Regions from separate parts of the Vibrio alfacsensis genome, predicted to be linked through region 1. Evidence: predicted binding sites of a transcription regulator. Region 1 holds the regulator's gene; the other holds the start of a gene.
What was found. The regulator MetJ, encoded in region 1, represses methionine synthesis genes. The targets are predictions, from matches to a motif close to TTAGACNTNTANANGTCTAA.
Positions count from the first base shown of each region.

Region 2: the regulator MetJ is predicted to act here: its motif matches at 2,428-2,447, upstream of metE (5-methyltetrahydropteroyltriglutamate--homocysteine S-methyltransferase).

Region 1 covers NZ_AP024165.1:2,833,825-2,844,928, reverse strand. Annotated here, with positions in the region: gene tusD (sulfurtransferase complex subunit TusD) at 1-191, shown strand, start outside; gene tusC (sulfurtransferase complex subunit TusC) at 188-544, shown strand; gene tusB (sulfurtransferase complex subunit TusB) at 552-827, shown strand; gene rpsL (30S ribosomal protein S12) at 1,006-1,380, shown strand; gene rpsG (30S ribosomal protein S7) at 1,499-1,969, shown strand; gene fusA (elongation factor G) at 2,109-4,208, shown strand; gene tuf (elongation factor Tu) at 4,362-5,546, shown strand; gene VA249_RS13060 ((2Fe-2S)-binding protein) at 5,882-6,070, shown strand; gene bfr (bacterioferritin) at 6,143-6,619, shown strand; gene VA249_RS13050 (malic enzyme-like NAD(P)-binding protein) at 6,821-8,098, shown strand; gene metJ (met regulon transcriptional regulator MetJ) at 8,209-8,529, opposite strand; gene VA249_RS13040 (O-succinylhomoserine (thiol)-lyase) at 8,758-9,918, shown strand; gene VA249_RS13035 (bifunctional aspartate kinase/homoserine dehydrogenase II) at 9,936-11,104, shown strand, end outside.
Region 2 covers NZ_AP024165.1:1,133,547-1,144,650, reverse strand. Annotated here, with positions in the region: gene metE (5-methyltetrahydropteroyltriglutamate--homocysteine S-methyltransferase) at 1-2,236, opposite strand, end outside; gene VA249_RS05180 (LysR substrate-binding domain-containing protein) at 2,512-3,423, shown strand; gene VA249_RS05175 (DUF4250 domain-containing protein) at 3,444-3,644, opposite strand; gene VA249_RS05170 (hypothetical protein) at 3,812-4,522, opposite strand; gene VA249_RS05165 (EAL domain-containing protein) at 4,598-7,057, opposite strand; gene VA249_RS05160 (YgiQ family radical SAM protein) at 7,514-9,943, shown strand; gene VA249_RS05155 (CoA-disulfide reductase) at 10,044-11,104, opposite strand, start outside.

The sequences.
Region 1 (11,104 bases):
CATTGGCTCAACAGCATAATATTCGTCTTGAAACTTGTGTGGCAGCAGCGCTTCGTCGAGGCATTATTGGTGAGAGTGAAGCAAACCAACATGGCCTTACTCAAAACAACTTAGCTCATGGTTTTGAACAAGCGGGATTAGGCAGTTTGGCTGAGGCGATGCTTACCCAAGATAGAGTGGTGCAGTTTTGAGTCAGTTAACTTATCTATTTCGTAGTGCCCCCCATGGCAATAGCGCAGGACGAGAAGGGGTTGATGCCCTGTTAGCCGCATCTGCGTACTGTGAAGACATTACGGTATTATTTGTTGGGGATGGTGTTTATCAATTACTGCTAGGTCAGGAACCGAGTGGCATATTGAGTAAAGACTATGCGCCTATGCTTAAGTTGTTTGATTTGTACGATATTGAGCAAGTCTTCGTTTGTTCGGATTCACTTTCAGAGCGAGGTTTGGCTCAAGCCGATTTGGTTATCGCAGCTGAAGCATTAAGTACTGACCAACTCAAAGCTAAATTGCAACAAGCAGGTAAATTGCTGTCATTTTGAGGAAGCCATGTTACACATCATCAAATCCGTAACAGCATTAAACGACGCCACGGCGTTTTACAGCGAACAAGATGCCGTGCTGTTAGTTGAAGATGCCATCTATGCGGCAAATCCTCAACATCAAGCATTCACTTTAGTAAAAGGACCCCTGGTCTATGCTTTACAAAGTGATGTTGAAGCAAGAGGCATGAGTAATCGAATCAGCCCATCGATTGAGGTTGTGAACTACTCAGGCTTTGTTGAATTAACCGTAAAACAAGCCAAATCCTTAACTTGGGATTGACCCTTTTTTCTTGTCTAATGAGGTTTACGGACGAATTGTCTTAATTGAACAAAAAAGATCCGTATATTTCTTGACACACCTCTCACTGCTGCATAGAATTTTGCGTCCCTAACTGCCAAGAGTTGTTAGGGATAGATTTTTCACAAAGCTTACTTTCAAGTAAATCAGGAGCTAGTTAATGGCAACTATTAACCAGTTGGTACGTAAGCCTCGTGCAAAGCAAGTTGTTAAAAGCAACGTGCCTGCACTAGAAGCGTGCCCACAAAAACGTGGTGTATGTACTCGTGTTTACACTACTACACCTAAAAAACCTAACTCAGCACTTCGTAAAGTTTGTCGTGTACGTCTGACAAACGGCTTCGAAGTTACATCGTACATCGGCGGTGAAGGTCACAACCTTCAAGAGCACAGTGTTGTACTAATCCGTGGCGGTCGTGTAAAAGACCTTCCGGGTGTACGTTACCACACTGTTCGCGGTGCACTTGACTGTGCTGGCGTTAACGACCGTAAACAAGGTCGTTCTAAGTACGGTGTGAAGCGTCCTAAGTCTTAATGCCCTTCTTTCTGTAAAGAAGCGTTAAGTAAGGCCAAACACTAAAATTAAATTTTAATTTTTTGAAGAAACTGCAAAGTTTTGGATAACCTGAAGAATAAGACAACGGAGAAATTCCATGCCACGTCGTCGCGTCATTGGTCAGCGTAAGATCCTTCCAGATCCAAAGTTCAAATCTGAACTGCTGGCAAAATTCGTTAACATCCTTATGGTTGACGGTAAAAAATCTACTGCAGAAAAAATCGTTTACACTGCACTAGACACTATGGCTGAGAAATCTGGTAAAGATCACTTAGCTGTATTTGAAGAAGCTCTTGAAAATGTTCGCCCAGCGGTAGAAGTTAAATCTCGCCGTGTAGGTGGTTCAACTTACCAAGTACCAGTAGAAGTACGTCCGGTTCGCCGTAACGCACTTGCTATGCGTTGGTTGGTTGAAGCTGCGCGTAAGCGTGGTGAAAAATCTATGGCTCAACGCCTAGCTGCTGAAATGCTAGACGCGTCTGAGAACAAAGGTACTGCGGTTAAGAAACGTGAAGACGTTCACCGCATGGCTGACGCAAACAAAGCGTTCGCACATTACCGTTGGTAATACCTTTTCAGTGCTGCAAGGTTCCTTGCAGCACTTCTTTAGTTCCTATGCGCATGCTAGGAACTATTGCTATATCTAGGGGATCGCTTTCTCGACATAGCAATAGTCCCTAAGTCTCTAAGTATAAGAGGATTCAACCGTGGCTCGCAAAACTCCTATTGAGCGCTACCGTAATATCGGTATCTGTGCTCACGTTGATGCAGGTAAAACAACTACCACTGAACGTATTCTGTTCTACACTGGTCTTTCTCACAAAATCGGTGAAGTTCACGATGGTGCTGCAACCATGGACTGGATGGAACAAGAGCAAGAACGTGGTATCACAATCACTTCTGCAGCAACAACGACTTTCTGGCGTGGTATGGAAGCCCAATTCCAAGATCACCGCGTAAACATCATTGATACTCCTGGACACGTTGACTTCACGATCGAAGTAGAACGTTCTCTTCGTGTACTTGATGGCGCAGTTGTTGTGTTCTGTGGCTCATCAGGTGTTGAACCTCAGTCTGAAACAGTATGGCGTCAAGCTGACAAATACCATGTTCCACGCATCGTATTTGTAAACAAGATGGACCGCACTGGTGCAGACTTCCTACGCGTTGTAGACCAAATTAAAAACCGTCTTGGTGCGAATCCTGTTCCAATCCAACTTAATGTTGGTGCAGAAGAAGAATTCCAAGGTGTTATTGACCTTATCAAGATGAAAATGATCAACTGGAACGAAGCCGATCAAGGCATGTCTTTCACTTACGAAGACATTCCAGCTGACATGCAAGAACTTGCTGATGAATGGCGCAACAACCTAGTTGAAGCGGCAGCAGAAGCTAGCGAAGAGCTAATGGATAAGTACCTTGAAGAAGGTGAGCTAACAGAGGTTGAAATCAAACAAGCTCTGCGTGCTCGTACACTAAATAACGAAATCGTACTGGCTACTTGTGGTAGTGCGTTTAAGAACAAAGGTGTACAAGCAGTACTAGACGCTGTAATCGAATACTTACCATCACCTGTTGATGTACCTGCAATTAAAGGTATCGACGAAAATGAAAATGAAGTTGAGCGTCATGCCGACGACAACGAACCGTTTTCTGCGCTAGCGTTTAAGATTGCAACTGACCCGTTCGTAGGCACACTGACTTTCATGCGCGTTTACTCTGGTGTTGTAAACACAGGTGACTCTGTTTATAACTCTGTAAAAGAGAAGCGTGAGCGCTTTGGCCGTATTGTTCAAATGCATGCTAACAAGCGTGATGAGGTGAAAGAAATCCGTGCGGGTGATATTGCCGCTGCAATCGGTCTGAAAGACGTAACAACAGGTGACACTCTATGTGACCAGAACCACAAAGTGATTCTAGAGCGCATGGAATTCCCTGAACCAGTTATTCAGATCGCAGTAGAACCTCGCTCAAAGGCTGATCAAGATAAGATGGGCGTTGCTCTAGGTAAACTAGCAGCAGAAGATCCATCTTTCCGCGTGGAAACGGATGACGAAACAGGTCAAACACTGATCTCTGGTATGGGTGAACTTCACCTAGATATCATCGTTGACCGTATGAAGCGTGAATTCAGCGTTGATTGTAACGTTGGTAAACCTCAAGTTGCTTACCGTGAAACCATCCGTGGTACAGCGGAAGTAGAAGGCAAGTTCGTTCGCCAATCTGGCGGTCGCGGTCAGTACGGTCACGTATGGATCAAACTTGAGCCTTCTGAACTGGGTGAAGGTTTTGTCTTTGTTGACGAGATCGTGGGTGGTGCGGTTCCTAAAGAGTACATTAGCTCGGTAGCGAAAGGTATCGAAGAGCAAATGAATAGCGGTGTTCTAGCGGGTTACCCAGTACTAGATATTAAAGCAACGTTGTTCGATGGTTCTTACCACGATGTTGATTCAAGCGAAATGGCATTTAAGATTGCTGGTTCAATGGCCTTTAGAAAAGGTGCTCTTGAAGCAAACCCAGTGATTCTTGAACCAATGATGAAAGTTGAAGTAACCACTCCAGAAGATTGGATGGGTGATGTTGTTGGTGACCTTAACCGTCGCCGCGGCATGATCGAAGGTATGGACGAGGGTGTGGCAGGTCTTAAGATCATCCGTGCTCAAGTACCTCTTTCTGAAATGTTTGGTTACGCAACCGACCTACGTTCAGCAACTCAAGGCCGCGCGTCTTACTCTATGGAGTTCCATGAGTATGCTGAAGTGCCTAAGACATTTGCTGAAGCAATCATGGCTGAACGTGGTTACTAATTTGACGTTTGATCCACAAAAAGTTTAAGACTTTTTGCGTGATCAGGCCGTCCAAATATTGCGCTAACGAGCGTTGGCGCATAAAATAACAATTTCTGGCGCGTTGAGATCAATAATGATCCCAGCGAATCATAACTAGGAAGGAACACGATTGTGTCTAAAGAAAAATTTGAACGCGTAAAACCGCACGTAAACGTTGGTACTATCGGCCACGTTGACCACGGTAAAACAACTCTAACTGCAGCTATCTGTACTACACTTGCAAAAGTATACGGCGGTGCTGCTCGTGACTTCGCATCTATCGATAACGCTCCAGAAGAGCGTGAGCGCGGTATCACAATCTCTACTTCTCACGTAGAGTACGACACTCCAACTCGCCACTACGCACACGTAGACTGTCCAGGACACGCGGATTATGTTAAAAACATGATCACTGGTGCTGCACAGATGGACGGTGGTATCCTAGTTGTTGCTGCAACAGATGGCCCAATGCCACAAACTCGTGAGCACATCCTACTAGGCCGTCAGGTTGGTATCCCTTACATCATCGTATTCATGAACAAATGTGACATGGTTGACGATGAAGAGCTACTAGAACTAGTAGAAATGGAAGTTCGTGAACTTCTATCTGAGTACGATTTCCCAGGTGATGACCTACCAGTTATCCAAGGTTCTGCACTAGGCGCACTAAACGGCGAAGAGCAGTGGGAAGCGAAAATCGTTGAACTAGCAGAAGCTCTAGATACATACATCCCTGAGCCAGAGCGTGCAGTAGATATGCCATTCCTAATGCCTATCGAAGACGTATTCTCTATCCAAGGTCGTGGTACAGTAGTTACTGGTCGTATCGAGCGCGGTATCCTAAACGTAGGTGACGAAGTTGCTATCGTTGGTATCAAAGACACTACTACAACTACATGTACTGGTGTTGAAATGTTCCGTAAGCTTCTAGACGAAGGTCGTGCTGGTGAGAACGTTGGTGCACTTCTACGTGGTACTAAGCGTGATGACGTTGAACGTGGTCAAGTACTAGCTAAGCCTGGTTCAATCACTCCACACACTAAGTTCGAGTCAGAAGTATACGTACTTTCTAAAGATGAAGGTGGTCGTCACACTCCATTCTTCAAAGGCTACCGTCCACAGTTCTACTTCCGTACAACTGACGTAACTGGTGATATCTCTCTACCAGAAGGCGTAGAAATGGTAATGCCTGGCGACAACATCCAAATGATCGTTGAGCTAATCGCTCCAATCGCAATGGATGAAGGCCTACGTTTCGCTATCCGTGAAGGTGGCCGTACAGTAGGTGCTGGTGTTGTTGCTAAGATCTTCGCTTAATTCTTAACGAATTAAACGAACTCTTGCACTCTTCTTCTTTTTGAAGAAAGCGCTAGAAAAAGGGAAGCTAAGGCTTCCCTTTTTTGTACCTACTATTCCTATTCTTAATATGGTTATAAGCCATTTTTTTCTTGTGATGTTTTTTGCTATTGAAAACATCCCCTTAGTTTTACTGCCTTTCCTCTTTTTTTACATTACCTGCTAAGTCATTGAAAGTTCATTAAACGCTCAAAATTGATATAACAAAACGTTCTGTAACCCCTATTAATACAACTGGTAACAAGAACGATTATTGTTTATATTTCATTCCAAGGTAGAATTTAGGGGTTTTGAATATGTACGTTTGTCTTTGTCATGGTGTATCTGACAAGAAAATTAGGAAGTTGGCGATAGATGAGGGCATAACGGACATTCGAGGAATTAAAAGATGCACTGCTTTAGGAAGTCAATGCGGTAAGTGCATTAAACAAGCGAAAGAAATTTTAGCAGAAACAGAATATCTAGTGCTGAAACAAGTTAGCTAATGACACGCTTCATTTTTGACACCTTCTCATTTGCTTCTACAGTTATATGAAGCCAAAGAGGAGGGCTTTGTCATGAAAGGCGATCCAATCATAATTCAACATCTCAATAAAGTGCTCGGTAATGAGCTCATCGCAATAAACCAATATTTTCTTCACGCCCGCATGTATAAAGATTGGGGGTTGAAACACCTAGCTGAAAAGGAATACCACGAGTCTATCGATGAAATGAAGCATGCCGATCATTTAATTGAACGCATTCTATTTCTGGAGGGGCTTCCTAACCTTCAAGATCTTGGCAAGCTGATGATAGGTGAAGACACTCCAGAGATGCTTGAGTGTGACTTGAAGTTAGAAATGGCGGCTATCCCCGATTTAAAAGATGCGATCGCTTATGCGGAAGATATTCGTGATTATGTTTCTCGAGATTTGTTCCAAGATATTCTTGAAGATGAAGAAGAGCATGTTGATTGGTTAGAAACTCAGCTTGGCCTTATCGAGATGTCTGGCATCGAAAATTACCTCCAAGCGCAGTATGTTGATGAAGAGTAGTGGCGCTTTACTTTTGATTCATTAAATCCCCAAATGACACCTGTTTTATTAATCAGGTGTCACTTCTAAGTATCTGGTCTTATCTCTACTAGTTTGCTCTTTTTTAAAGATATAGGTCGCAATCTTGCCTATGAAGATTGATTTCTATACATTAATATTTACTCCCCCTTACCGAAACAATAACAAAAGAGAAACAGATACATGTCTGAAGAGCATCGCCAAGAACTCACCCCAGAAGAAGAACGTCGCCAACAAGCATTGGATTACCATGCCTACCCAACGCCAGGAAAAATTGCTGTAGAGCTGACTAAACCAGCGGAAACCGCTAACGATCTTGCGCTTGCATACAGTCCTGGTGTCGCGGAACCTGTACGTGAAATCGCGCAGAATGCTGACAATGTGTACAAATACACAGCGAAAGGTAACATGGTTGCTGTTATTTCCAACGGTACGGCGATTCTTGGTTTGGGTAATCTTGGCCCTCTGGCTTCTAAACCAGTAATGGAAGGTAAAGCGCTGCTGTTTAAACGTTTTGCTGGTCTAGATTCAATTGATATCGAAGTAAAGCACCGTACGATCGACGAATTTGTCGACACAGTAGCAAACATTGCTGACACTTTCGGTGGTATCAACCTTGAAGATATCAAGGCTCCAGATTGTTTTGAGATTGAAAAGCGTCTTATTGAACGTTGTGACGTACCGGTATTCCACGATGACCAACACGGTACGGCAATTGTTACCGCTGCGGGTATGTTAAATGCGATTGAACTGCAGGGTAAAAAGCTAGAAGAAGCCACGATTGTGTGCCTTGGTGCTGGTGCGGCAGCTGTGGCATGCATGGAGCTGTTGATCAAATGTGGTGCCATGCGTGAAAAAATCTACATGTTGGATCGCAAAGGGGTGATCCATACGCGTCGCGACGATTTGAATGAATACAAACAGCTATTCGCGAATAACACGGATAAACGCACGCTTGAAGATGTTATTGATGGGGCGGATCTATTTTTAGGGGTATCGGGTCCAAACTTACTACCAGCAGAAGCGTTGAAACTGATGGCCGATAAGCCAGTCGTATTCGCTTGCTCGAACCCTGATCCTGAAATCAAACCAGAGATCGCTCATGAAGTGCGTGATGACTTGATCATGGGGACTGGCCGTAGTGATTACCCGAACCAAGTAAACAACGTACTGTGTTTCCCATTCATCTTCCGAGGTGCTTTGGATGTACGTGCGAGTGAGATTAACGATGAAATGAAGTTAGCGGCGGTGGATGCAATTCGAGAGTTGGCGAAAGAACCAGTGCCAGAAGCGGTATTAAAAGCCGCAGGTGTTGATAAGCTCGAATTTGGCAACGACTACATCATTCCAAAACCAATGGATCCACGTCTATTGCCACGAGTGGCGAAAGCGGTTGCTAAAGCGGCAGTCAATTCAGGTGTTGCTCGTATTGAAATGCCAGAAAACTACATGGCTGAATAAATCGCAGAGTGATGATCTAGATAAAAAAAGGGACGCATTGGCGTCCCTTTTTGGTTTTGTTGAAGCACCCCCCCGGCGTTACTTCCAAACGATGACGAATTTGTAAGCAATTATTCTTCGTCAAACGCTTCGAATTCAATGCCCATTGCAGTCATCAGCGCTTTTGCTTCAGCCGGAATATCATCAGGGCGGTCTTTACGAAGGTCTTCATCCGTTGGCAGTGGTTGACCTGTGTAAGCATGTAGAAATGCTTCACACAGAAGTTCACTGTTAGTTGCATGGCGTAAGTTATTGATCTGGCGGCGAGTTCGCTCATCAGTCAGTACTTTTAAAACTTTTAGCGGGATAGAGACGGTAATCTTTTTTACTTGTTCGCTTTTTTTACCGTGCTCAGCATATGGGCTAATGTATTCGCCATTCCAGTCAGCCATTGCGCACCTTCATTAATGTAATAAGTTGGAAAATTAAATGTAGGTGCGATTTTAGCTGCATTTACCGCCATAAGCAAAGACATATAGACGTCTAGAAGTGTTGACGTCTTGTTTTTAGGCAAGTAAAGTGACGTTAATAGTTAGGGAAGAGTGTTAATCAATTGAGCAATATGAGTTAGATATAGCGCATTCCCGTTTAGATGTCACCACCCGTGAAAGGATACACTCATGAGCACCCGTAAGCCTGCGACCATTGCTGTACGCACAGGTATCGAATCAGACAGTCAATATCACGCTGTCGTACCACCAATTTACCTTTCAACTAACTATGGCTTCCCGGCATTTGGTGAAGTCCCTCAATACGATTACACCCGTTCAGGTAACCCAAACCGAGGCTTGTTAGAGAAAGCATTGTATGAGCTTGAATCAGGTAAAGGTGCAGTGGTGACCAACTGTGGAACGTCTGCGTTAAACCTTTGGGTTTCGGCGTTTCTTGGTCCAAACGATCTCATTGTTGCACCACACGATTGCTACGGCGGCACCTACCGTTTATTCAACACCCGAGCAAATAAAGGCGACTTTAAGGTTCAGTTTGTTGATCAATCCGATCAGCAAGCACTGGATGCTGCGATGGCGAAAAAGCCAAAGCTCATCCTGCTAGAAACGCCATCAAACCCTCTAGTTCGCGTTGTTGATATCGCGGCAGTGTGTGAGAAAGCGAAACAAGTTGGTGCGTTAGTGGCCGTGGACAATACCTTTTTGACACCCGTATATCAAAAGCCTTTAGAGCTAGGTGCCGATTTTGTTATCCACTCAACAACTAAATACATTAATGGTCATTCTGACGTGATTGGCGGTGTGGTGATCACCAAGAGCGAAGAGCACGCTGAAGAGTTGGCATGGTGGGGTAACTGTATTGGTGCAACGGGTACACCATTTGATAGTTACATGACTCTGCGAGGAATTCGCACTCTGGGTGCACGAATGCGAGTTCACGAAGAAAGTTCTCAGGAAGTGTTAGCGTATCTTCAAACGCAATCCTTAGTCGCCAAGATCTATCACCCAAGTTTGCCTGAACACCCGGGTCATGATATTGCGAAGAAACAACAATCAGGTTTCGGCTCGATGCTCAGCTTTGAGTTTGCAGGGTCATTTGAACAATTAAAAGTGTTCGTTAAAGAGCTTGACCTGTTCTCCCTTGCTGAGTCGTTAGGTGGTGTAGAAAGCTTGATTTGTCACCCAGCTTCAATGACGCATCGTGCGATGGGTGACGTTGCATTGGCAGAGGCTGGAGTATCTCAACAATTATTGCGTTTATCTGTTGGTCTGGAAGATGCACAAGATCTGATTTCTGATCTTGAACAAGCATTCACGAAAGCAGCACAGTAACGGGGAGTATAACGATCATGAGTGTACAACGTCAGCTGCATAAATTTGGTGGCAGCAGCTTAGCGAACTCCGAGTGTTACCAACGTGTGGCCAGTATTCTTAGAGAATATTCAGCAGAAAATGATCTCGTTGTGGTGTCTGCTGCGGGAAAAACGACGAATCGATTAATAGAGTTTTTGGATGGCTTAGAAAAAGATGGTCGCCTTGCTCATGAAGCTTTGCACAGCTTACGACAGTTTCAAATCGAATTGGTTGAGACTCTTCTGACGGGGGATATTAAGAGTGAATTACTCGCCTCGTTACAGGATGAATTCAGTACGCTAGCCGAATTGGTTGCCCCGTTAACAGAGCCGCAAAAGGCAGCGGTGTTAGGTCATGGTGAAGTGTGGTCTTCTCGCTTGCTGGCTGCATTGCTGTCACAGCAAGATTTACCCGCTGTTGCGCAAGATGCGCGGCTGTTTTTACGCGCAGAATCTGGGATACAACCAGAGGTCGATCGTGCCCGCTCTTACCCGTTAATTAAAGAAGTACTAGCGCAACATAATCATAAACGAGTCATTATCACAGGCTTTATGGCCCAAAACTATGCGGGCGAAACGGTGTTACTTGGCCGCAATGGATCAGATTACTCAGCGACAGTGATAGGAGCGTTAGCTGGAGTGAGCACGGTCACTATCTGGAGTGATGTCGCTGGCGTTTATAGTGCGGATCCTCGACTAGTATCGGATGCTTGTTTATTGCCATTGTTACGTTTGGATGAAGCCAGTGAGCTTGCGCGCTTGGCAGCGCCAGTGCTTCATAGCAGAACACTTCAGCCCGTGGCTCAGAGTGCGATGGATTTGAACCTCAAATGTAGCTATCAGCCAGAATCGGGATCAACTCGTATTGAACGCGTATTAGCTTCGGGTCGTGGTGCTAAAATCATTACTTCTTTAGATGACGTACTTTTAGTTCAACTGTCGTTCTTTCATGGGCATGATTTTTCACGTGCTCAAAAAGGTGTATTGCAGGCGTTAAAACGAGCGCAGTTAGAACCTCTCGCATTTGAAGTGCAAGATGATAAGCAAGTTCTGCGTTTGGCTTATACCGCTGAAATCGCAGCTGGTGCACTAGAGTATTTACAGGACCTGGCGGTTGAAGCGGAAATCAAACTAAAAGAGGGCTATTCGCTTCTTGCTGCAGTGGG
Region 2 (11,104 bases), 1.5 Mb from region 1:
ATAGTGCAGCTTCAGTTTCTGCCCAATTTCGAGTCTTCAACCCGCAGTCTGGATTAACCCACAAACGCTGGGGTGGGATTTTCTCCGCCGCTTTCTTGATAAGACTTTCAATCCATGCCTCTGTCGGAATATTTGGCGAATGAATATCATACACCCCCGGACCAATTTCATTGGGGTAATTAAAGTCTTCAAACGCTTTGAGCAATTCCATGTTTGACCGGGAAGTTTCAATCGTAATGACGTCTGCATCTAACGCTGCGACAGAGTCGATGATCTCATTAAATTCGCTGTAGCACATGTGAGTATGAATTTGAGTTTCGGATGTAGCGCCTGCGGCTGAAATCTTAAACGCGTCTACCGCCCATTTTAAATACTCATCATGGTCACGTTTTTTCAAAGGCAAGCCCTCACGAATTGCAGGCTCATCAATTTGGATAATGTTGATTCCCGCACTTTGTAAATCGGTCACTTCATCACGCAGTGCAAGGGCGAGTTGCTGTGCAATCTGTTTGCGAGAGATGTCTTCCCGTGGAAATGTCCAACACAGAATCGTCACTGGGCCTGTAAGCATGCCTTTCATCTTCTTACTTGTGAGTGATTGTGCGTAAGTAGACCATTCAACGGTAATCGGTTTTTCACGTTCAATATCGGCAACCACTATCGCAGGCTTAACACAACGTGAACCATAGCTTTGTACCCACCCAAACTTGGTCGTTTGGAAACCATCTAAGTTTTCGGCAAAGTATTCCACCATATCATTGCGCTCTGCCTCACCATGAACGAGGACATCCAGATCGAGCGCTTCTTGTCGCTTCACCGCATCAGCGATGTGACCCTTAAGTGCCTGTTTATAATCTGCTTCAGACAATTGACCATTTCGGAACGCATTTCGTTGTACTCGAATTTCTCCCGTCTGTGGAAAAGATCCAATTGTTGTGGTTGGTAAAAGCGGCAAGTCGAGGGCTTCAGCCTGATGTGCAGCTCGCTCCACATAAGGCGCACTTCGCTGTGCAAGTGATGCACTGATGCTATTCAAACGAGACTGAACCTGAGGCTTATTTACATGCGTTGCGGTTTTACGATCTTTAATTGGTTGACTATAAGTGTCGCAAGCAAAAATCGCATTTTGATCGCCATCGAGCGCTCGCCCCAATAACGCCACTTCAGAGACTTTCTGCTTCGCAAACGCAAACCAGCTTTTTACTTCCTCGCTCAGCGCTGGTTCTAAATCTAAATCCACTGGGCTATGAAGCAGTGAACAAGACGTTGCGATCCACAACTTATCACCAAGTCGCTCTTTAACAGGTTGCAAGCGCAGGAGCTGTTCACTCAGATCAGAACGCCACACATTACGACCGTTAACAACGCCCGCAGAAAGCACCCAATCATCGGGCAATTTTTCGACGACCTCCTCCAGTTGCTCAGGTGCAGCCGACAAATCAACGTGTAATCCATCCACACTCAAACCAACAATCTTATCTAATGTATCGCTAACGGAATCAAAGTAAGTAGTGAGCAATACCTTTATGTCACAGCGAATAACTTGATAAGCCAATTTGAACGCATCAGCCCACTTATCTTCAAGTTCAAGAGACAAAATAGGCTCATCAATCTGCACCCATTCCACTCCCTGACTTGCCAGTTTAGCAAGTATGGCTTGGTAAGCCGCAAGTAAACGAGGAAGCAATGCGAGGCGATCAAAGCCCTCCTCAACCTCTTTTCCCAAATATAAGTAACTTAATGGCCCTAATAATACTGGCTTGACACTATGGCCCGCTTTAACCGCTTCATTCACTTCTTCAAACAGTTGTGGCCAACTCACTTCGAAAGTATCGTCTTTACTAAACTCCGGCACAATATAGTGATAGTTAGTGTTGAACCATTTCGTCATATCTGAGGCAGCAGCGCCTGAACACCCACAATCAGCTTTCGATTGACCACGACCTACTGTAAATAGCGTGTCCAAATCAGGAAAACCTGTCGCATGACGTTTTGGAACATGCCCAAGAAGTAATGTCGTCGCTAATACGTGATCGTACCAAGCAAAATCCCCTGCTGTTGTAAAACTAAGCCCGGCTTCTGACTGTATGTTCCAGTTTTTATCGCGTAGCGTTGCTCCTACATGTTTCAGTTCCGCTTGGTTGATTTCACCGCGCCAATATTTTTCCTGTGCAAATTTGAGCTCACGTTTTTCTCCAATGCGAGGATAGCCAAGAATATGCGTTGTCGTTGCCATGTCCGTATTCCTTATTCACTGTTTTATCTTAAGGCAGAACATCAAGAACTTTCGTAGGTGATTTACGTGAAGAACATTTATCAAGATGTCTGGATGGCTAAAACTATCACTCCCATTGTCTGAATGAACAACCTCCAATTATTCAACGTGTTTATTAGAAAAATTCATGGTCATGTTCATTAAGTCAATAATTAGCCGTCTAGACGTTTACATATCCGGATAATATGGGTAAGTTAAGAATACTCATGACAGGGAAATAAGGATGAAAGAGATTCATGGTAGAATTAAAACATTTGCGCACCCTCACTTCGTTAAGAGATACCGGGTCACTCACTGCGACCGCGACAGCATTGCACCTGACGCAATCTGCTCTCTCTCATCAAATTAAAGATCTGGAATCTCGTATTGGTGGGCAATTGTTTTTACGCAAAACTCGCCCGGTTAAGTTCACATCGGAGGGCGAGATCTTGCTTCGTCTTGCTGACGATATCTTGCCAAAACTGGCAATGGCAGAAAATGATATTGCAAGCTTAAAAGAAGATGTAAATGGTCGGCTGCACATGGCGATTGAATGCCACTCTTGCTTTCAGTGGCTAATGCCTGCCCTCAAGGAATACCAACTCACATGGCCAAGCGTCACATTAGACTTTTCTTCTGGTTTCGGATTTGAACCTCTACCCGCGTTATTAGCCGGAGAGCTTGACTTAGTCATCACCTCCGATATTCAACCACGTTCCGAAGTGCATTACGAACCCCTGTTTGATTTTGAAATGCGATTAATCACTTCTACCACTCACCCTTTGGCCAATAAAGATACGATAGAACCGGCTGATCTTACCGATCAAACCATGCTTTCTTACCCAGTACAAAAACAAAGGCTCGATGTCGTAAAACACTTCTTGCAACCGGCAGGCATTGAGCCTGCGAAATGGAAACAGGCGGATAACACGCTAATGCTTGTGCAAATGGTATCGGCAGGATTAGGGGTCGCGGCACTTCCAAACTGGGCGATTTCAGAGTTTTCTCGCCAAGGGTTAATAACCAGTAAACCTTTTGGTGACGGACTATGGCGTCGTTTATTTGCAGCAACGCGAAATTCAGAGAAAGATAAACGTTATCTACAAGCGTTTTTTGCAACCGCACGTCAACAATGCAAAAGCCACCTTGACGAAATCAAAGTGGCTTAAGTCATAATAAATAATTGAGATTAGCGTTCGTAAGATTTGAATTGGTTGGTGAGTGGGTCATATTGATAACCGAGCATATCAAGTTTACCCACAACTGATTCAACGTCCATTTCATACATTGAAACGAGATCTTCAAAGCTGTCGCACTCTAAGCGCAGCTTCTCATTAACGATACCTAGCAAAATGATGCTATCCCAGTTCGTAACATTGCTTAAGTCCATCGCGACACTCCTCTAAACCAAGGTGTTTAACCTCTATTCTGCTCAATGTCGATGCCACATTGATATGAGGTTATTTAGTAAGCGTAGACTCAATCTAATGATTTGAAAGTGAGCTTGGTCTAAATAACCTCAACTCTTTATCTTGATGGACCCAACTTCAGTTTTGCTTAAGCACCAAGTTGGAACAAACCTTGTAAACTCGTCATGGCAGCAAGTGCAAGTAGCAATGCCGCCGCCAACTGAACCTTATTTGCTGTTTTGTGCGTGAATATGTGCCAGCACCAAACCACGATCGCAATCACCAACATTGCCAGTGACGCTAAAATGTGTTGTGTCACAGAGTGCAGTGTTGCTTCATCTAGCTGATAGGCAGAGAACAACGTCATCACCACCAGCATCATACCGGAGACAACGCCTGTCACTGGTAAAATTCGGTGGAACGCTTGCAGACGACTGCGTGCAATGACCAAAAGTAACTGTGCAAAAACGGCACCAAGAAAGAAAACCATCAATGCCATCGACGCGCCAGCTGCCCAATGAGGCTGTTCGAATATTTGGATGCTCACATAAGCAAAAGCCAAACCATTGGCTAAATGCAGTGCCCATAGCGGCCCTTTTTCGCGGGTTTTCTTGGTCTGAACTTGAGAATAGAAGTAGAAAATCGCAAACACGATCATGAATCCTTCAATTCGAAGTGACGCCACTGCTAACCAAAGTACGCCAATCGACGGCAGCATCTTGTGCAAACGTCCACGTTGCCCCGGACAAATATCGCCCTTAATCATAAGCAGCGTTAACAGCGCTTGTGCGCCAAACAACATTGGAGGAAAAGTTAACAGCAGTTGTTGAATCATGTTGAATACAAACTCAAAAGTCATTTTGGGATGGCGATAATATCAAATCACTTATCGCCAAACCACCTAAACCCAACATCGCTATTCTGTAAATGGTAGCTAAACTGACGCTAAATAACTCAGCACATCCTCTTGGGTCAATAAGCCACGAAACTCATTTTGAGAATCGCACAAAACCCAAGGAAACGGGGAGCCAACGTTAATATTTTCTTTAATTGTCGACACAGGCGAATCAACACTGACACTCGCAAACTCGGTATCCATAATTTTACTTAAGGGGTGCTCCCAAACATGTAATTTCATTTTGGTACATGTATTTGCTTCCATTTCTGCACTCAGATATTGTTCGAGTCGTTCTTTGGTCACCAAACCGATGCATCTATTTGAATCCATCACTAACAGGGGCACCTGCGGTTGAAGATTCACAAACTCCATCGCCAAAGAAAGCGGTGCATTCTGCTTTAAACGTCTAATATTTGAGTGACAGAACGTTAAGAGTGGTGACTCCGATACTTGTTCCTGGACCACATTATCAAAAAGTGTCTCATAAGATATCTTGGTTTTAAACGCACTCAGTGGAACGGCAGGTGAAAACAAAAAGCCTTGCATATAATCAACGCCAATCGATGTTAAGACGTTGAGTTCTTGCTCACTTTCAACCCCCTCTGCGACAACTTTTACATTTAACTTATGCGCAAGTTCAGTGATCATTTTAACGATATTGTAACTGGTACTATCGACCACAATATCTTTAATGAACTTACGGTCAATTTTGACTAAATCGAACTGATCTTCTTTAAGGTAAGCGAACGATGAATACCCCGTTCCAAAATCATCAATAGCAACATCGATCCCTAACTTCCTTATTTGCTCCAAAGCAACACTATGCTCCTGATCTTGTTCAAAATAGGCGGTTTCTGTCAATTCAATAGTGATGTTGCTTGGGTTAACCCCACTCTCTAAAATGATCTCAAAAGAGCTTTGTAAAACTTGTAGTGCATTCAATTTGGTATTTAACGAACGATTAATGGTTAAACCAACTTCCGCACCGTAAATACCCTGAATATCAGGCAATTGGCTTAGTGCACTTTTACAAACAACGTCATCTAGTGCAGAGATCAGTTCTAGGTCCTCGATGATCGCAATCATCTCTTGAGTATCAAAGGTCTCTGTTTCATTAGAAAAACGAGCCAACGCCTCAAACTTGACGACATTGCCCGTGCTCACTTCAACGATTGGCTGAAAATAAACATCAACCGCTTCATTCTCTATTACCTTGTGTAAAAAATCTTCAAGGTAAAATCGCTTAACCAACTCACTATGTAACTCACTGCTATAAAAATTGAAATAACTGCGATCGTCAGCACTCGATGAAACCATGGCTTGTGCGGCATGGGCAATCGCATGTCCAGCGGTTTGAGCATCATAACCTAATACCGCCACACCGGTTTGGCCCTCAACAATCGTAGAATACACACTCGATCCAACTTCGTTTTTCAAATCCGTTAAAAAACCACGCAAAACCATCTGAATCAAACGCAATGGGCTCAGCCACTGGCACTGTGGCGTTTGTAAACATATAGCAAAAACATCTCGCGATAATTGACCAGAAAGGCTCACATGGCGACTTCGCATAATGTAATCAGAAAAACATAACTGTTGCTCTAATCTAGATTGAGAGGAAAAAGCAGGTCTAAACGTAATCACTACGCTAATATTTTTTGAACGACTACATTGAGCCAAATTGATCAATTGCTCTTCAAACTCTTTTCTGGGTGGTAAAAATGCAGAAAACTGCCCCCGATTCTCGCCAGCATTAATTTTCTTCCATAATAACGATGTGGAGATATCGGTACAAAAATCGAAATAAAGTGTTTGGCCAGAGATGAAGTTAATACGATAGATACTATGGTAATGAACCTGATTGCTGCCATTTTTAGTACGGCTCATCAAACTTCCGTTCCAATAGCCTTTGCTGTCAATTTCTTTCCATAATTGTTCGTAGAACTCTTCACCATGCTGTTCTGAACGAAAAAAAGAGGTTTTTTCGCCAATTAATTCATCACGCAGATAACCCATTTGGTATTGAAAGGCACTGTTGCATCCAATAATGCAGAGATTTTGATCCGCTACCGAAATTCCTACGTTAGGTAAATCAAAAACCGTATCTAGAATGTTCGCGATATCCTCCAACCCTGAAATACACACTTGAGGAATCAAAATACCTCGGATTTCATGATCATTAAGGCGCTCAAAACGGATATCGACGAGCACGAGGACCCCTGGATTTGGCATCAAACAACACGAGAGAAATCCATCTTCTTCGCTTGTTTCACTATCCACAATTTTTTGTTTGATCTCCTCAATCTGGCTCGTACGCGAATGCTTAAGCAGATCGTCAATGCCATTTATGGGGTGTGGTAAGTGAAAAGCCGACATAATTTGTTGTTGATCAGCAACAAATTCACAGGTGTCGGTATCGTAGTACCATTCTATTGCCCGACTTCCCTCGGGTGTTACATGCACATCTCCTTGTGCAGTAGCCAGTAATTTTGCCATTACCAACCTCCAGCCTAATTCAGTTATCTTATTGGTTTTCAAGTAACCATTTCGTATTTATATTGCTGAACCTAATGATTTCCTAGCCTGGCATACACCAATACATATATGCACACCGTTTAGTATAGATATAAACATTGTTTTGTGTACAGAAACTTGTTTATTTAAAACACAACTTTTGTGCGCCTAACGACTATTTAAGCTAACCGTTTTAAGCTAACCGTTACTATGTGGATATTTTGTTAACAAACCCAGCAGAGAGCTAGGCAACTAGAGCAATTACAGTATCAGTGCTCAATAATAGTATCAGTGCGATTGATAATCGCCGTCTCTCTGGGCTTAATATTGTTCTTAATACTCTCCATCTTTTGATTACTTGGGCATAAAGTCATTTGGGTATAGATACCTGATCACCAAATCGCTATAATTCGCGCTCCCTGGAACAGAGAGCAAAATATGACCAACGACATTATTCCTATTCATGAGTACAAAAAATACTGGGCTGAGTGTTTTGGTACGGCATCATTCTTGCCGACCAGCCGCAAAGAAATGGATGCCCTAGGATGGGATAGTTGTGACATCATCATCGTCACGGGTGACGCATACGTGGACCACCCGAGCTTTGGTATGGCGATCATTGGCCGCCTTTTAGAAGCACAAGGTTTTCGTGTAGGTATCATTGCTCAACCAGAATGGCAAAATAAAGATGCATTCATGCAACTTGGTAAGCCAAATCTGTTCTTCGGGATCACGGCGGGTAACATGGATTCCATGATCAACCGCTACACTTCTGATAAAAAGCTTCGTCATGATGATGCTTATACACCAAACAATGAAGGTGGCAAACGACCAGATCGTGCAACCTTGGTTTACTCGCAACGATGTCGTGAAGCCTACAAAGGCACGCCTATCGTACTAGGTGGCATTGAGGCAAGTTTGCGCCGTGTTGCGCACTATGATTACTGGTCTGATAAAGTCCGCCGCTCAGTTCTGCTTGATGCAAAAGCAGATATCCTATTGTTCGGTAACGCAGAACGTGCCTTGGTCGAAGTGGCCCATCGTCTAGCGGATGGTGAAGACATTTCTACCCTCACGAATATCCGCGGTACTGCGGTTAACTTGTCTGCGGAGCCAGCTGGCTACACGATCATCGATTCTTCTCGCATTGAGAAGCCACGTAAGGAAGCGTTCGTACCGAAGAACCCTTACGAAGTAGAAACGGAATGTGAGACGAAAAAGGAGGAGCCCGTTGCTCAACCAATTACGATTCGTCCATCACGTCATGACGCTGCAACCACTGCTGTGCGCCTGCCTCCTTTCGAGAAGCTTAACAACGACCGTATCCTGTATGCGCACTCAAGCCGTGTGATGCACTTGGAAACGAACCCATACTCTGGCCGCGCTCTCATTCAGCGTCATGGTGACCGTGAACTTTGGGTAAACCAAGCACCGATTCCATTGACGACAGAAGAGATGGACTATGTATTCGGCTTGCCGTTTGCGCGTGTTCCGCATCCGATGTACGGCAAAGCAAAAATTCCTGCCTACGACATGATCAAGACTTCGGTTAACATCATGCGTGGCTGTTTTGGTGGTTGTTCTTTCTGTTCAATTACCGAGCACGAAGGTCGTATCATTCAAAACCGTTCTCAAGACTCTATCATCAATGAGTTGGAAGAGATCCGCGACAAAGTTCCGGGCTTTACGGGGACGATTTCTGACCTTGGCGGCCCAACAGCCAACATGTACCGCCTTGGCTGTAGCGATCCAAAAGCAGAAGCGAATTGCCGTCGCCCATCTTGTGTGTTCCCGGGCATCTGTAACAAGCTCAACACCGATCACAAACACACCATCGATCTTTACCGTGCAGCACGCAAAGTAAAAGGCGTGAAGAAAGTCATGATCGCTTCTGGCGTGCGTTACGACCTTGCGATTGAATCACCAGAATACGTAAAAGAGTTGGTGACTCACCATGTTGGCGGCTACTTGAAGATTGCTCCTGAGCATACCGAAAAAGGCCCACTGGATCTGATGATGAAGCCGGGCATGGGCACCTACGATCGCTTTAAAGAGATGTTCGAGAAGTACAGCGCGGAAGCCGGTAAGAAGCAGTACCTGATCCCTTACTTCATCTCGGCACACCCTGGTACCGAAGACGAAGATATGCTGAACTTGGCATTGTGGTTGAAGAAAAACAACTTCGAGTGTGACCAAGTACAAAACTTCTACCCATCGCCGATGTGTAATGCAACGTCGATGTACTACTCAGAGACCAACCCTCTGAAACGCGTGAAGTACAAACAGCGCGAAGATGTGCCAGTAGCAAAAGGTGAAAGCCAACGTCGCCTGCATAAAGCACTACTTCGCTACCACGATCCAGCCAACTGGCCAATGATCCGTGAAGCACTTATCAATATGGGCAAAAAGCACCTGATCGGTGATAAGCCTAGCTGTTTGGTTCCTGCTGAAGATGTGGATGCACTGACACCTGCGCAACGCCGTAAGTCCGGTCGTCACGGTGCAAACCGATTCGCAACTAAGCACACTAAAAACCAACCGGGTTTTGGTGGTCACTTGAACAAACGCCCTGAGGGTGGCTCTCGCGATGGCAAGCCTGCAGGCAATCGTAACGGTTCTGGTAAAGCACAAGGCGGACAAAATGGCCAAGGCCGTGCTAACCAAAACAATGGTGCAAATGGCCAACGACCAAGCAATGGCCAACGCCCTAATTCCGGATCACGAACTGGCGGTAACAACCCAAACCGTTCAAATGGTGCAGGCTCTCAAGGTAAAAGTCATTCTCAAAGTCAAGGTCGTTCGCAAGGGCAAAGCCGTCCACAAGGACAAGGAAAGCCGGCCGGACAACGTAAACCTAAGCATCGTTAAGCGAGTGCCGTCAATTCAATAAAACTTGAATACTAAAAAGGGCTCCAGAGATACCTCTGGAGCCCTTTTGTTTTGTCTAAATCTTGTTTAGAAAGAAAGCTTATTTCGCTACGTTACCCGCCACGTTTAGTGCATCCCAAGTACGTGCAAATGGTGGAGCATAACAGAAGTCCATGTAGCCTAACTGCTGTGTGGTCATCTTCGCGGTGATGGCAACGGCCAATGCGTTGATTCGGCCCACGGCACCTTTCTTACCAACGATTTCGCCGCCAAGTAACACGTTGGTTTCTGGGTGGTAAACCAGCTTCACTTTGATGTCTTCTTGACCTGGGTAGTAATCCGTTTGGTTCTTATCCGAGATGGTCGAAACTTTCACTTCCAAGCCATGCTCTTTCGCGAGAAGCTCGGACACGCCTGTGCATGCCAGTTCGTAGTCCTGCACTTTCAAACAAGACGAACCTAAGAAGCCTGTCATGTAAGTGTCTTTGCCTGATAGCTTATCCGCCATCATGCGAGCTTGTTTATTTGCGGTGGTTGCAAGCGGAACGTATACCGATTTACCTAGCGCCATGTGGTGAACCACTGCACAGTCACCCACTGCATAAATGTGCGCATCTTCCGTTGCGCCAAACTCGTCCACGAGTAACGCGCCGTTAGCGGCTTTTGGTAACTCGAACGCTTCTGTGTTTGGCTTAAAGCCTAGTGACATGATCACCACATCCGCTTCCACATTACCGTTGTCGGTTTCTACAATGTAACCGCCCTGTTCTACGTCGCGAATCGCCGATACGCTACAACCGGTTTTTAGCTCAGCGCCAGATTCTCGAATCGCGCCTTCTACCACTTCAATCATTTCAGGGCTGAACTGGCGGCTCATCACATGTTGTTCGCGTTCGATGATAGTAACGTGCTTACCTAATAAATGTGCCGCATCGAAGACTTCTAGACCGATAAAGCCACCGCCGATAACGCAAACTCGTTGTTTGTTGCTGTCCTTAAGCGCTTCTTTTACTGCCAAGCCATCTTCCATACTGGTTAGCGTGTATACGTGCTCTGGGTTGAACTCACCGAACGATGGCACGATTGGACGCGCACCCGTTGCGATAATCAGCATATCGTAATCAATGATGCTTTCTTCGCCTTGTTGACGAACGCTGATCT